2 regions of the Lysinibacillus sp. FSL P2-0066 genome follow, and region 2 is predicted to be linked to the other one. Evidence: riboswitches for the same ligand, from Rfam matches in the RefSeq annotation. Region 2 holds a riboswitch; the other holds the start of a gene.
The links. Region 2 has a riboswitch for cyclic di-AMP ahead of MKZ14_RS14650 (TrkH family potassium uptake protein). Riboswitches for the same ligand answer to the same signal wherever they lie in the genome.
Positions count from the first base shown of each region.

Region 1: another riboswitch for cyclic di-AMP. It lies ahead of MKZ14_RS01375 (APC family permease); the one in region 2 lies ahead of MKZ14_RS14650 (TrkH family potassium uptake protein).

Region 1 is NZ_CP150202.1:271,188-278,784, forward strand. It holds gene MKZ14_RS01345 (InlB B-repeat-containing protein) at 1-1,583, shown strand, start outside; gene MKZ14_RS01350 (hypothetical protein) at 1,708-1,965, shown strand; gene MKZ14_RS01355 (response regulator transcription factor) at 2,084-2,779, shown strand; gene MKZ14_RS01360 (HAMP domain-containing sensor histidine kinase) at 2,769-4,064, shown strand; gene MKZ14_RS01365 (PepSY domain-containing protein) at 4,061-4,732, shown strand; gene MKZ14_RS01370 (PepSY domain-containing protein) at 4,823-5,347, shown strand; cyclic di-AMP (ydaO/yuaA leader) riboswitch at 5,561-5,710, shown strand; gene MKZ14_RS01375 (APC family permease) at 5,829-7,597, shown strand, end outside.
Region 2 is NZ_CP150202.1:2,924,142-2,931,738, forward strand. It holds gene floA (flotillin-like protein FloA) at 1-673, opposite strand, end outside; gene MKZ14_RS14640 (nodulation protein NfeD) at 677-2,005, opposite strand; gene rpsU (30S ribosomal protein S21) at 2,318-2,491, opposite strand; cyclic di-AMP (ydaO/yuaA leader) riboswitch at 2,745-2,886, shown strand; gene MKZ14_RS14650 (TrkH family potassium uptake protein) at 3,003-4,340, shown strand; gene MKZ14_RS14655 (TrkA family potassium uptake protein) at 4,366-5,022, shown strand; one part of gene MKZ14_RS14660 (IS3 family transposase) at 5,143-5,524, shown strand; one part of gene MKZ14_RS14660 (IS3 family transposase) at 5,524-6,473, shown strand; gene MKZ14_RS14665 (manganese catalase family protein) at 6,536-7,105, opposite strand; gene MKZ14_RS14670 (spore coat protein CotJB) at 7,130-7,393, opposite strand; gene MKZ14_RS14675 (spore coat associated protein CotJA) at 7,386-7,597, opposite strand, start outside.

The DNA of each region.
Region 1 (7,597 bases), 2.0 Mb from region 2:
CGGATAAGGTAACCGAAAATACAATCTTGTATGCCAAATGGGAAAAGGTAGCCGTACAATATACGCTGGATTTCGAAACAAATGGAGGTAGCGCAGTAGCCTCACAGAAGGTAACTGAAGACACCTTCGCAATAAAGCCAGCAGACCCAACAAAAGCTGGATATGAGTTTGCAGGTTGGTATACAGATGCTGTATTCAGTACACCATGGAATTTTACAACGGATAAGGTAACCGAAAATACAATCTTGTATGCCAAATGGGAAAAGGTAGCCGTACAATATACGCTGGATTTTGAAACAAATGGGGGAAGTGCAGTAGCCTCACAGAAGGTAACTGAAGACACCTTCGCAATAAAGCCAGCAGACCCAACAAAAGCTGGATATGAGTTTGTAGGTTGGTATACAGATGCTGTATTCAGTACACCATGGAATTTTACAACGGATAAGGTAACCGAAAATACAATCTTGTATGCCAAATGGGAAAAGGTAGCCGTACAATATACGCTGGATTTCGAAACAAATGGAGGTAGCGCAGTAGTATCACAGAAGGTAACTAAAGATACCTTAGCAATAAAGCCAGCAAACCCAACAAAGGTAGGCTATGAATTTGCAGATTGGTATATGGATCCCGCATTCAGTAAACCATGGAATTTTACAACGGATAAGGTAACTAAAAATACAATCTTGTATGCCAAATGGGAAAAGGTAGTCGCACAGTATACGGTGAATTTTGAAACGAATGGAGGTAGCACAGTAACATCACAGAAGGTAACTAATGATACCTTGGCAACAAGGCCAGTAGATCCAACAAAGGCAGGTTATATATTTACAGGCTGGTATAAGGATATTGCACTGACAATACCATGGGATTTTTCTAAGGATGTAGTGAAGTCCAATATCACCTTATATGCCCATTGGGTAACAGACGGTTCATCGGGTGGTGGAGGAAGTATATCTCCGAATCCATCACCAATACCAGAGCCAAACATACCTGAAAAACAAGAGCCTAAACCTGAAGAACCAATTGATCCGCAACCAACAGAGCCAACACCCCAACAAGAGCCAGATATCATCTTTTCAGATATTTCTCAAGGACATTGGGGCTGGGCGATGATTCAGGAGATGGCAAAGCAGGGCATTATTACAGGCTATCAAGATGGCACCTTCAAGCCAAATGCACCAATTCAGCGCCAGCATGCTGCCCTGATATTGACAAGAGCATTAGAGCTAGAACCGAAAAAAGATGCGCGAGAATTTAACGATATACCTAAAAGCCATCTCTATTTTGAGGTAATCGATCAGGTGCAACAAGCAGGTCTGTTTGAAGGCATAGATGGGAACTTCCAGCCAACTACGAATATGACACGCGCTCAAATGGCAAAAGTATTAGTTCTTGCCTTTAATTTAACTTCATCGAATAAAGATACTTTCAAGGATGTGCCAAAAACTCACTGGGCACACAACTTTATCGCTATACTCGCAGGAAATGGGATCACAATTGGAGATAATGGCAACTTTAGACCAAATGATCCTGTAACACGTGCGGAGTTTGTAGCATTTTTGTATAGAGCATTGCATCAATAATAAAAAACTCACCAATGGCTATCCATAAAGCTTTTGGTGAGTTTTTTTTGTTCAAATTATTAACATTACTCAATAGTGCGTAAGGATGTAAATTATTATGCTAATAGAAAAGGAAGTGTTTCTATTGAAAATCGTTCGTCTTACCTTCTTCATACTATTCTTAAGTTTAGCTTTTGTATCGATTAAACTTTCAATTAAAACAGATGAAAGGAATTATGATTGGCGTAATAACTCTGATGGTACAGTGACAATTATTCATTACAATGGTCCACATCTGGAGTTTCCCTTTCCAAGCCGTTTAAATGGCAAAAAAGTTGCTAAGGTAAGCTCAGGAATTTTTGAGAAAAGAGATATTTACAGCTTTTTACCGAAAGTTTATTAGTTAAAGAAATAATCAGTGTCAAAAAAAGAAATGTAGTGTCTTTCTCATCATTTTCTAATTAGACTTTCACCACTTGTATCGTATACGATGAAAAGAAAAGGCGAAGGACGGATTCGACATGACACATCGAATTTTAATTATAGAAGATGAAGAAAATATTGCGAGAGTACTACAACTGGAGCTTCAATTTGAAGGATATGAGGCAACAATGGCTCATACAGGAGCAGAAGGCTTACTACAATACCGTGAGCAGCAATGGGATTTAATTTTACTTGATATCATGCTACCTGAGATGAGCGGTATTGATGTGCTAAAGCGTATTCGTGCAACAGAATCCCAAACGCCTGTTATCATGCTAACTGCCAAAAGTGAGGTAGAGGATAAGGTAAAGGGCTTGGATTTAGGAGCCAATGATTATGTGACAAAGCCTTTTGAAATTGAGGAGCTGCTGGCACGTATACGCAACGCTTTACGATTTTCGCAGAAGGTCAGCCCAAAGCAAGTTGCTCTTACATTTGGCCATTTATCGATAAACGAGCAAACAAGGGAAGTTGTATATTTCGATAAGGAACTTCAGCTGACACCTCGTGAATACGATTTGTTGTTCTATTTACTGAAGCATCCTAAACAAGTACTGACAAGGGAGCAAATATTAGAGGCTGTGTGGGGCTATGATTATTATGGGGATACAAATGTTGTGGATGTTTATATACGTTATGTACGACAAAAGCTTGAAGCTGCTAATCCAACACCTCTTATCCAAACAGTTCGAGGTGTGGGGTATGTGCTAAAGGAACATAGTTATGAGACTTAAAACAAAAATTCATCTACTAACAACATTGCTTATGCTAGTTATAGTAGTGGCAACAAATAGTGGAATTTATTTGTTGTATGAGAAATTTGCCAATGATACGGAATATAATCAGCTCCAGTCACGGGCAAATGAGTTAAGCTCCACACTGAGTCAGTTAAATACACAAACCAACCTACAGCAAGTTTTAAGAGCATATATGCCAACAGATGGTGCTGTTTATATTTATGATGGTGAACGTTTGAAAACGAAGGTTCAGGCTACACTTGAAATGCACAAGGCGCCTTCCATTACCTACACAATGCCTGCTATTTGGATAGACGGAACGGTAGTGGACATTACATTACAGCAATCTATGGAAGAAGTAGAGCGGACTTTAGACTTGTTAAAGGTCATCTTAGTTGTTGTATCTTTCGTGGCAACGATTCCAATTTTCCTAGCGAGCTTGGTACTTGGGCGACTTATTTTATTACCGCTAGAACGTTTAAATGAGACCATGCGCAAAAGTGCATCTACTGGGAAATATGAAAAAATAGATACCACAGAAAAAGGTGGGGACGAGTTAACAAACATTAACCGCACTTTTAATATGATGATGGAGAAGCTTGAACAGCATTATCAAAAGCAACAAGAATTTGTATCAAATGCCTCCCATGAGTTAAAAACGCCTATAACTGTTATTGAAAGTTATGCAAAACTACTCCTAAGAAGAGGTTTTGATAATCGGGAGGTTGCTCAGGAATCCTTACAAGCCATTGCCAATGAATCATCTCGTATGCATGAAATGGTGTTGCAATTGCTAGAACTAGCTAAAAACAAAGAGCAATTGGACGTTCATTTCGAACAACTAGAGCTTGTCCCATTCTTAAACAAAGTAGCTTCACAAATGGAACAGGCTTATCATCGAACATTTAGAATTGATGCGCAGATTCCAAAATTTATTTATAGTGATGAAAAAATATTGAAGCAGCTCCTCTTTATTTTGCTTGATAATGCTAGGAAGTATAGTGAGGATGAAGTCCATATTCTAGCCACAGAAACAACTAATCAAGTACGTATTACCATCCAAGATTTTGGTATGGGTATTCCTGCAGAGCATATTCCTCATTTGTTTGAGCGTTTTTATCGTGTAACAGAGGATCGTAATCGTAAAACAGGTGGTTCAGGCCTTGGGCTAGCAATAGCACATGAGCTGGCACAACAATTAGGTATAACGATAGATGTGAAAAGTAAGCTAGGGGAAGGCTCAAGTTTTACTTTATGTATTCCAAAGGAGGGGCAGCAATGAAAAAGTGGATGTTGATAATTGTTGTTATTATCCTTCTTTGTAGTGGAGTAATTTGGTTTGTTCAAAATCGTTATTTTTACGTTCAACCTCTTAGTGAAGAGGAGGCTATTCGCTATATTGAGACTATCTATAATGGTCATGTTACACATGTGGAAAAACAAGGAGATGCCTTTGAAATGCTTTTTACGCGAGAGGATGTTAAGTATGCAGCTATACTGGATGTTACGACACAACAGGTGACTGATCTAATCATGAAAGAAGGACAAAGTAAATTACTGTTAACTGAAAAGCAGATTAGACAAATGGTTAAAAAGGAATATGGAGATGTAGAAAGCGTTATGCTTATAGACTCCATTTACACTGTCCGTGTTGAAAATGAGAAGATTCAGAAGGATTTAACACTTGATGGTTATACTGGCGAACTACTGGCAGAGAAAAAGGTTGAACCGCAAGAACAACCTATCGAAGAGCCTATTATTACTGAGCAACAGGCCATTCAAATAGCTCTCAAGCAATTAAAGGGTGAAGTGGATTCAGTTGATTTTGAAGAAACCTCAGAGGGTGGTTACTATTTAGTCGAGATTGAAACGCAGGAGGACGAAGCTACATTTCAAATTCATGCTGTTTCAGGAAAAGTACTGTCTGTGACATGGGATGACGATCATTAAATCATTCTCATGAAATTCTAATGTTCCTCTTATAGTTCTATCATCTTCACTTGGTAAGCTAAGTTTAGATAAAACAAAGGAGAGATGAACATGAAAAACATGAAAAAAATGATAATGATTCCAGCACTAGTAATTACTCTTGGAGTGGGAGCAGCGATTGGCTCGACGACTTTATTATCAGGAAATGCCCAAGAAAAAAAGGTCTTATCCATGCAGGAAATTGAGAAGAAAGCGCTCGCGGTAGTGGATGGAACAGTTGCAAAGATCGAATTTGATCAAAATCAGTTTAGCTCTATTTATGAAGTAGAGGTGCATACAGTTACAGAAGAATATGATTTGAAATTTGATGCTTATAGTGGAAAATTACTCAAGCAGAAAAAGGAACCTCTTGATGGAGATGATTGGGATGATCATATTCCTGCTACAACAAAAATAATTACAAAAGAGCAGGCTATCAAGACAGCCCAAACAAAAGCAAACGGTAAAGTGACAAAAATTAAGCTCGATGATGGTGTATATGAAATTGAATTGAAAGACGGTCAAAATGAATACGAAGTAGACGTGGATGCAGTCTCTGGGAGCATAATAGACTTTGAACAAGGCTACGATGACTAATTTAATGAGCTGTCTTAAAGGTAGAAACATCCCTTTAAGGCAGTTTTTATTGTTTGTATTGTGGGTATATACTAGGTATTCAGGAAATTTTATTTAAGAGGCAGTTATTTAAATGTTCAAAAAAGCCTATGCTTATACTCAAAAAAAAGAAAAATTTTCTTCTTTACTTTTTCAATTAGCAGGCGTAATATGACATCATTATAAAAGTTTCAAATTTCTAAATCGCTGAAGCAACTAGACGCGGGGGAACCAATTTTGACGGATGGCATAGCCATTCTTGGGGTGAATCTCTTCCTTTTGGAGGAGTAGGGCAACTCAGGCCCGAATCCGACAGCTAACCTCGTAAGCGTTAAGAGCAGAAAAGTGGAGCTTGGCAGACGGATGAGCGTCTACAAGTCTTATTTAGTGATGACTTGTAGACGTTTTTTGATGTTATTTAGAAAGGCGAAACACATTCTATGAAACCAGAAGGTGTTTATCAATGAAATCCTCATTCAAACGTTATGTAATCGGCAAACCATTAAGATCCGATGCGTTAGGGGAACAAAAGCTAAGTAAAACAAAGGCATTGGCCATATTATCGTCCGATGCGTTGTCGTCAGTAGCCTATGGACCAGAACAAATTTTAATTGTCCTGATGACGGTAGGTACAATGGCGTTTTGGTATTCTTTACCTATTGCCGCTGGAGTGGTTATTCTACTCGTGGCACTGATTTTATCCTATCGTCAAGTTATCTTCGCCTATCCACATGGGGGAGGCGCCTATGTCGTATCTCGAGAAAATTTAGGCGTGAATGCAGGTCTCGTGGCTGGGGGTTCTTTGCTTGTTGATTATATTTTAACGGTAGCAGTAAGTGTGTCAGCTGGGACAGATGCCATTACATCTGCATTTCCAAGTCTTCACCCTTACAATGTACCCATTGCTATTATATTTGTGATTTTCTTAACGATTTTAAACCTGCGAGGTGTAACAGAGTCGGCATCTATCTTGGCGTATCCAGTTTATCTATTTGTAGGCGTTATGCTATTGCTAATCGGGGTTGGGCTCTATAATGTAGCAACTGGACAGGTGCCTGCAGAATTGCATCCAAAGATTGGTACACCAGTGGCAGGGATTAGCCTATTTATTTTATTAAAGGCATTTGCATCAGGAAGCTCAGCGTTAACAGGGGTAGAGGCTATTTCTAACGCCATACCTAATTTTAGAAATCCTGCTCCTAATAATGCTGCTAAAACGCTTTTAGCAATGGGCGGCATTTTAGCCGTTTTATTCATCGGGATTGTTAGTCTAGCTTATTTTTATGGGGTTGCACCAACAGCAGAAGCAACAGTTGTTTCCCAACTTGCAGAAGCTAGTGTTGGTCGGAATTTCCTTTATTATATTGTACAGGGGACTACGGCAATGATTTTAGTACTTGCCGCAAACACAGGATACTCAGCATTTCCATTGCTTGCTGTGAATTTATCGAAGGATGGTTTTATTCCGAGAATCTTCCAAATTCGAGGGGACCGACTTGGCTATTCAAATGGCATTTTAATGCTAGGTGTTGCAGCCATTGTTTTAATTATCTTATTTGACGGGGCCACAGAGCATTTAATTCCGCTCTATGCAGTAGGTGTATTTATTCCCTTTACATTAGCGCAAACAGGAATGATGCGAAAATGGTGGCGCGAAAAACCTAAAGGTTGGGTAGCGAGATTTACGATCAATACAATTGGGGCAGCTATCTCTTTCATCGTAGCAATGATGTTTTTTGTGACAAAAATGCCTCAAGTTTGGCCAGTATTTATCTTTTTACCAATCATTATTTTTGTATTCCATCGCATTAAGCACCATTATCAAGCTGTTGGAGAACAGTTAAGATTAAATCATGAGGAACTGGATACTATTGAGGGGAATGTTTTCATTGTGCCAGTAGCTGGTATAACAAAGGTGGTCGAAAACTCCCTACATTATGCTAAATCGCTTAAGGTTGATAAAGTGATCGCCTTTTATGTAGCTTTCGATCAAGCAGAAGCGAAAGCTTTTGAAGAGAAATGGAATTCATGGCAACCTGATGTACGATTAGTTACTTACTATTCACCATATCGAAGCATTACACAGCCATTAATTAAATTTATTGATAAAGTAGAACATCAATGTACAAAGACAGGTCATAAAGTAACGGTTGTTATCCCTCAATTCTTACCGAAAAAAGGGTGGCATCATATGCTACACAACCAATCGAGTCTTCTCATTCGTACATCCCT
Region 2 (7,597 bases):
CAATATCAATGGACAAGATTTCAAAGGCTGTTCCTGAATCTAACCCTTTAGATAATACTGTTTGCGAAATCATATCTGGATTTTCTAAAACTTCTGTATGATGTGTCGCTGAACCGATAGTTGAAACAATCCCCTCACCAACACGAGCAATAACTGTTTCTTCACCAGCACCACCGACTAAACGCTCGATGTTGGCACGCACGGTAATACGAGCCTTTGCTTTTACTTCAATCCCGTTCATTGCTACACCTGAAATGAACGGTGTTTCAATAACTTTTGGATTAACAGACATTTGAACAGCTTCTAATACATCACGCCCAGCTAAATCAATTGCTGCACAACGTTCAAATGACAGCTCTATATTGGCACGGTGAGCCGCAATTAAGGCATTCACTACACGGTCAACATTACCACCTGCTAAATAGTGACTCTCTAACTGATTAATCGTTACAGGTAAACCAGCTTTATGTGCTTTAATCAACGGATTAACAATTCGAGACGGGATAACACGACGTAAGCGCATCCCAATTAATGTGAAAATACTCACACGTACACCTGCTGCTAATGCAGAAATCCACAATGCTACGGGTACAAAGGTAAAGAATACCGCAAGCACAATGAATAAAATAACTAGTCCAGCAATAGGACCAATCAAAGCTAAATCAAAACCCATTTTCTATTCCTCCATCTCTTTATCTGTTTGTCTCACAACAATGCGTGAGCCTTCAACTTTAATAATTTCTACATGTTGATTAACATCGATATAGCCACCTTCTGATACAATATCAATGCGTTCACTACCAAGTACCATTGTTCCAGATGGACGAAGTGGCGTAAGCGTTTTCCCAATTTTTCCTAACAGTTCTGTGCGATTCACATTGGATACATACCCTTCTTCTGTCGTGGTTGCATCCATTAACACAAGCCTGTTTAAGACATGCAGTTTTTTTCCGAAAAATTTCATCAGAATCACCATTCCTATCATCGCTATCACAAGCGCAATGAGAATTGCTACTATCATTTGCATCATATTTGCACCTGCCAGTATCAGACTTAGTACTATTAAGACACCACCTAAAATACCAATAATTCCACCGGGGACAAAAAACTCTGCAATTAAAAGGGCTAAGCCAACAATAAATAACAATAATGTTTCATATCCCGCAAAGCCGGCCACCATATGTCCAAAGAAAAATAAACCAAGTGCTGATAAGCCCATTATACCTGGAACACCAAATCCTGGCGAATAAAGCTCCATCACAAGTCCTAAGCTAGCGATAGACAATAGAATAGGTACAATGATGGGATTTGTAATAAAACGAGCTAACTTTTCAGAAAAGGTTGGTTCAATGGGAACAACATCACTACCATTCAAGTTGGTTACTTCTAAAAGCTCCTGAAAATCTTTAACCGTCCCTTCAGAATATTTAACCTTTGCTGCCTCTGAGGCTGATAGGGTTAACAAATTCTTTCCGCCAGCACGGTATTCTGGTAGTTCATAGTTGGTATCTGCCATTGCTAATGCATATTTAGGGTCGCGCCCTGACGTTTCTGCTGCTGCTTTCATTTGAGCAAGCCAAGCGCTATTGGCCTTTAGGTCGGCTGCATTACCTGCTGAATCGATAACTGCTGCTGCACCAATTGTTCCATTTGGAACCATGTAGATCTTATCCGCATGTAAGGCTAAAAACGCTCCTGCTGAGTGCGCATCCTTATTAATATAAGCAATCGTTTTTATTTGCGTTGCATCCATAAGCATGGCGATATCGCTTGCTGCATTCACAAAACCGCCAGGCGTATGTATTTCTAAGATAATTGCCTCTGCATTGTTTTCTTCAGCCTCTTTAAAAGCTCGTTCTAAAAATGCATGAAGTCCTCGCTCTACTTCATTACGAATCGGAACATGATAAACCTTATTACTGGCAAAAGCCGAAGTTAATGGAAACGCTAACAAAAAAGTCATCCATATCACTAGTAAATAGCTGAGGATTCTCCGTTTTCGCATCTTTTCCCCTCCCTTCTAACATGCCTCTCCTCTGTATATACGGTCAATCATGCGAAAAGTTTCACAAATCTTAAAAATTTATTCACTTATTTATCACTAGATCTAATCCCAATTATCAACACTTAGTATGTGAAAAAAAGCCGAATGAAATCATTTTGATTCATTCGGCTTTTTCATATGTACGTAAAGTTGAGCAATGTAAAATACCTGAAATTAATCAAAAATGTGATTAATTTCAGGTATAACTTTGTCTGCTCAGTGAATCATACAATTGCGTGTTATGAACGTAGGGATTTTTAATGGGAAATTAAATTACCACTTACGTTTACGTGCAGCTTCTGATTTCTTTTTACGTTTTACGCTAGGTTTTTCGTAGAACTCGCGCTTTCTAACTTCTTGAATTGTACCACTTTTTGATACAGTACGTTTGAAGCGGCGAAGAGCATCTTCAAGCGATTCGTTTTTGCGAACGACAGTTTTTGACATCTCTCTTTCCCTCCCTCCGAACACACGTCAATACACAATTAGGCAAATCACCTTCTGTTGTGTACTAAAAAATTATATCGTATTGTCTAATAATGGTCAATAGAAAGTATGCGAAATTATCAAGTGAATTTTTGGTTTTATTTTTGCTCGAATTATTCATACACAATTCGCCCACAATAAAAATAATTACATTTTCTTAACAATTAAGGGGTTTACAAAAAATAGAATAAGGGCGTAGAATAAATCACATTCAATTTCATATCGGCCAAATCTCAACTATTTGAGAACGGAGGAACCAATCTTTTGGGGTTAATTCTGCTTTAGCAGAAGGGATGAGAAAGCTCTTTCGCCATCCTACCCGTCAGCTAACTTCGTCGGCTAAAGCGAAGGAGGTCGTTATTGACCACCATTATTAGCATGCTTTCTACCCTTTTCATGCTCTAATCGTAGGTCTTTTTATTATGCCATCTAACAAACAGTTGTTTACTATTCAGAATTGAGGAAAAATTAAATGAACAATTTTAAAAGAGCATTAAATCCTCCCAAAGTTCTTGTATTGGGCTTTGCCCTCATCATTGCCATAGGTACGTTTCTTTTAACAATGCCATTTTCTACTGAGGATGGGAAGGGTTTGCCCTTTTTAGATGCTTTATTCACTGCTACATCAGCTACTTGTGTCACAGGTTTAATTGTAGTCGATACAGGTGATACCTTCTCTACTTTTGGCGAAGTGGTTCTTTTATTCTTAATCCAAATTGGCGGTTTAGGATTTATGACATTTGCCACATTATTATTTTTACTGCTTGGAAAGAAAATTTCATTAAAAGAAAGACTGCTGCTAAAAGAAGCATTTAATAATATCTCCATTGCTGGTCTTGTTCGATTAGTGAAAAGAATATTACTCTTTACAGCATGTATTGAAATAATCGGTGGTCTTATTCTATCCATTCGTTTTTCTTTTGATATGCCTATTGGAAAGGCCCTTTATTTTGGATTTTTTCATGCCATATCCAACTTCAACAACGCTGGCTTCGATTTAATGGGTGGCTTTAACGGAATGACTGCCTATGTTGATGATCCCTTTGTTGTTTTCACCATCTGTGCTCTTATTACAATCGGCGGATTAGGCTTTATTGTGATGAATGAATTATATGAATATCGTGTGACTAAAAGGCTTTCTGTCCATTCAAAAATAGTCTTAGTAACGACACTTTTGCTAACTGTTAGTGGAACCATTTTGATATTTTTGTTTGAGTATGGCAACCAAAAGACACTGGGACCATTATCCGAATGGGGTAAAGTGTTAGGTTCCCTTTACCAAGCGGTTACACCACGAACTGCTGGCTCCAATACACTGGCTATTGGGGACTTAACGCATTCTACATTATTTTTAATGATTCTTTTCATGTTTATTGGGGCAGGCTCTGGGTCGACTGCTGGAGGTATTAAAATCACAACCTTTGCTGTTTTAGTAGCTACTATGTGGTCACAAATTCGAGGAAAAGAAGATGTCGTTCTCTTTAAACGTAGAATTGTTACTGAAACTATCTTAAAGGCTTTGACGGTTACAATGTGTGGAGGATTAATTGTTATAGTCGTGACGATTCTTCTCAGTATCACGGAACAGCATCATAGCTTTATGATGTACTTATTTGAGGCTACCTCTGCGTTTGGTACTGTTGGTCTTTCGATGGGCCTAACTCCAGAGCTAACACCTGCTGGTCGTCTTCTTCTGATTATTACAATGTTCGCAGGAAGAGTAGGACCACTAACCATTGCTTTTGCCATTGCAAAACGAAGAAAAAAAGAGAGTTTCCGCCACCCAAAAGGAAATATTATGATTGGATAACCAAATGAGAGGAAGACAGAACGCTATGACCATTAAACAATACGCTGTGATTGGCTTAGGTAGATTCGGAACAAGCGTCGCTCGCAGATTGCATGAAGCTGGACAGGAAATATTAGGAATTGATATAAATGAAGAAAGAGTAGAGGATGCCGAACCCTATGTGACTCACGCTGTGGTAGCAGATACAACAGAAGAAAAAGCCTTAAAATCGATTGGTATTGGTAACTTCGATTGTGTTATCGTGGCGATCGGTAATGATATGCAATCTAGTATTTTAACCGTCTCTTTATTAAAAGAGCTAGGGATCAAAAAAGTGATTGCAAAGGCACTAGGTAAAAGACATGGGCAAGTGTTAGATAAAGTTGGAGCTGATTGGATTATTTATCCTGAAAGAGATATGGGTGAACGTGTGGCTAATCAACTCCTATCCCCAAACATGTTGAATTATATCGAATTATCAAAGGAATACAGTATTGAAGAAATTATGATTCCTTCTAAAATGGCTGGACAAAACCTTCGCGATTTAGACTTGCGCGCAAAATATAACGTCAGTGTAATTGCAATTGTGCGAGAAGGGGAAATTATTATTTCCCCTTCTCCTGAGCAGATTATTGAAAAGGAAGATTTATTAGTAATGATTGGGCATCGAAAAGATCTTACATTATTCTCAAATATTCAGTAATCACAAAAAAGCTGTTTCAAGTTCTTAAACTGTACCCTATAAGATAGACACTTTGAAAAAAGTCTATCCTATAGGGTACTTTTGTTTATAATGAGAAAAAAGATGTTGGGGTAGAGTGAAATGACCAAAAGATATTTTACGAAAATGGAACAAGAACAACTAAAATGTAATCCAAATGTGCAAGCAGTTAGCGAGAAAGCGATCACATATACTGACGAATTTAAACGTCATTTTATTGCGGAAAATGAAAAAGGTAAATTCCCAAGAGAAATTTTTGAAAATGCAGGTTTAGATGTTGAATTAATCGGTATAAAACGAATCGAATCTTCAGGCAAACGCTGGCGAGCTTCTTATCGTAAAGCAGGTGTCGGAGGTTTACAAGATACACGTAAAACAAATTCAGGTAGACCTTCCGAACGCGAATTGACATTAGAAGAAAAATTGAAGCGTTTAGAGGCGAAAAATCGGTTACTTGAAGCAGAGAATGAATTGTTAAAAAAGCTCGATCTACTCGAAAGGCAGATGTTGAAGAAGAAATAAAAATCGCTACGACACTAAAATTTGAACTCATCCATCACACGATGAAAAAGTATAAATTAAAGCGTTTAGTCAGCTATTTATGTGATGTGATGGGTATATCTCGGTCTGGCTATTACAATTATTTTTTAGAAAAATCAGCTCAGAAGCGTGTGGAGCAAGAACAAGCAGATGAAGTGGTAAAGGAAATCATTTTAAAAGCGTATCATTTCAGAGGGCGAAAAAAAGGAGCACGTCAAATTAAAATGACGTTAGAAAATCAATATGGAATTACGTACAATCTGAAACGTATTCGCCGCGTGATGAAAAAATATCAGATTATCTGCCCGATTCGAAAAGCGAATCCAACTCGACGTATGGCAAAAGCAACGAAAGAACATCGTACGTGCCCAAATGAATTACAACGCAACTTTAAACAGGGTATGGCCGGAAAAGTGTTACTGACAGATATCACCTATTTAACGTATGGAAGCAGTAAACGCGCTTATTTATCAACGATTAAAGACGCTGAAACGAATGAAATTTTAGCGTATGAAGTGTCGTCTTCATTAAGTATAGATATTGCCCTCAATACGCTTCATCAATTGAAGAAACACCGCCATTTAACGGAAGATGCCTTTATTCATTCGGATCAAGGATTCCATTATACCAATCCACAATTCCAAAAACTTGTGAAGAAAATGGGGTTAGGACAATCCATGTCTCGCCGTGGAAACTGTTGGGACAATGCGCCACAAGAATCATTTTTTGGACATTTTAAAGATGAAACAACTATCGAGAAATGTGAAACATTAGAAGAAGTCAAACGAGAAATTAAGAGTTATATGATGTATTACAACCATTATCGAGGGCAATGGCATTTGAAAAAGCTGCCGCCTGCAAAATACAGACAGCAGCTTCAACAAGTTACCTAGCCTTTTTTAAAATGTCCTTTACAAAGGGTACAGTTTATCTACTTGATACAGCCTTTTTCGTCTTAGAAAACTTTCTTTTGATCTCTATCATCTTTTAAAATTTCAACAGCCTCTCTAAATCGCTGGGAATGAACAATTTCTCGCTCACGTAAAAACTTCAAGCTATCATTTAAATCCGTGTCATCTGATAAGTCAATAATCCATTGATATGTGGCACGTGCCTTTTCTTCAGCCGCTATATCCTCATACAGATCCGCGATAGGGTCACCCTTAGCTTGAATATAGGTTGCTGTGAATGGTACCCCTGAGGCGTTTTGATAAAAGAGAGCACGATCGTGATTTACATAATGATCACCCAAGCCAGCTTCTTTCAGCATTTCTGGTGTTGCATCTTTTGTTAGCTTATAAATCATCGTGGCAATCATTTCTAAATGTGAAAATTCCTCAGTTGCTATATCGGTCAATAACCCTACTACTTTGTCAGGAATCGTATAGCGTTGATTCATGTAGCGTAGAGCTGCTGCCAGTTCCCCATCCGCCCCTCCATATTGCTCAATTAAAAACTTAGCAAGCATTGGGTTACATGTACTAACTTTTACCGGATACTGGAGTTTCTTTTCATAATACCACAAAGATTATTCCTCCTAGTCTTTTGTTTAGACTTGCCATGGCCATGGTGTATCAATCCAGTTAAAAGGATAATTCGAATAGCTTCTCCCAAAATTCATGAGTGGTCCATATTTTTGCTCAAAATCAATTTTAAGTTTCATACTTTTCTCTGTATTTTCATTAAATTGCTGAATGGCGTCATAATCGTGTGGATGAGTGTCTAAATAGAGGTTTAATTCAACAATGACGAAATCAATTGCTTGAATTTCTTCTAATTGCTTATAAAATTCGGGCGGCATCTTTTTAGTCATGCTTCCTCCCTCCTTTTAGGGGAAATGGGTATGGGCTAAACAACTGTGGCCATAGCGTGCCTGCCTTCAGCGCTTCTCTTGCGGTTGGAAATTGTGGTAGTCCAGGTGGTTGAAAACCCATATATAATTGTGGGGGTGTTGCATAATACTTAACTTCTATAGGCTTACAAGGATCAAAGGGGCTAATATAGGGCCTCCAAGACT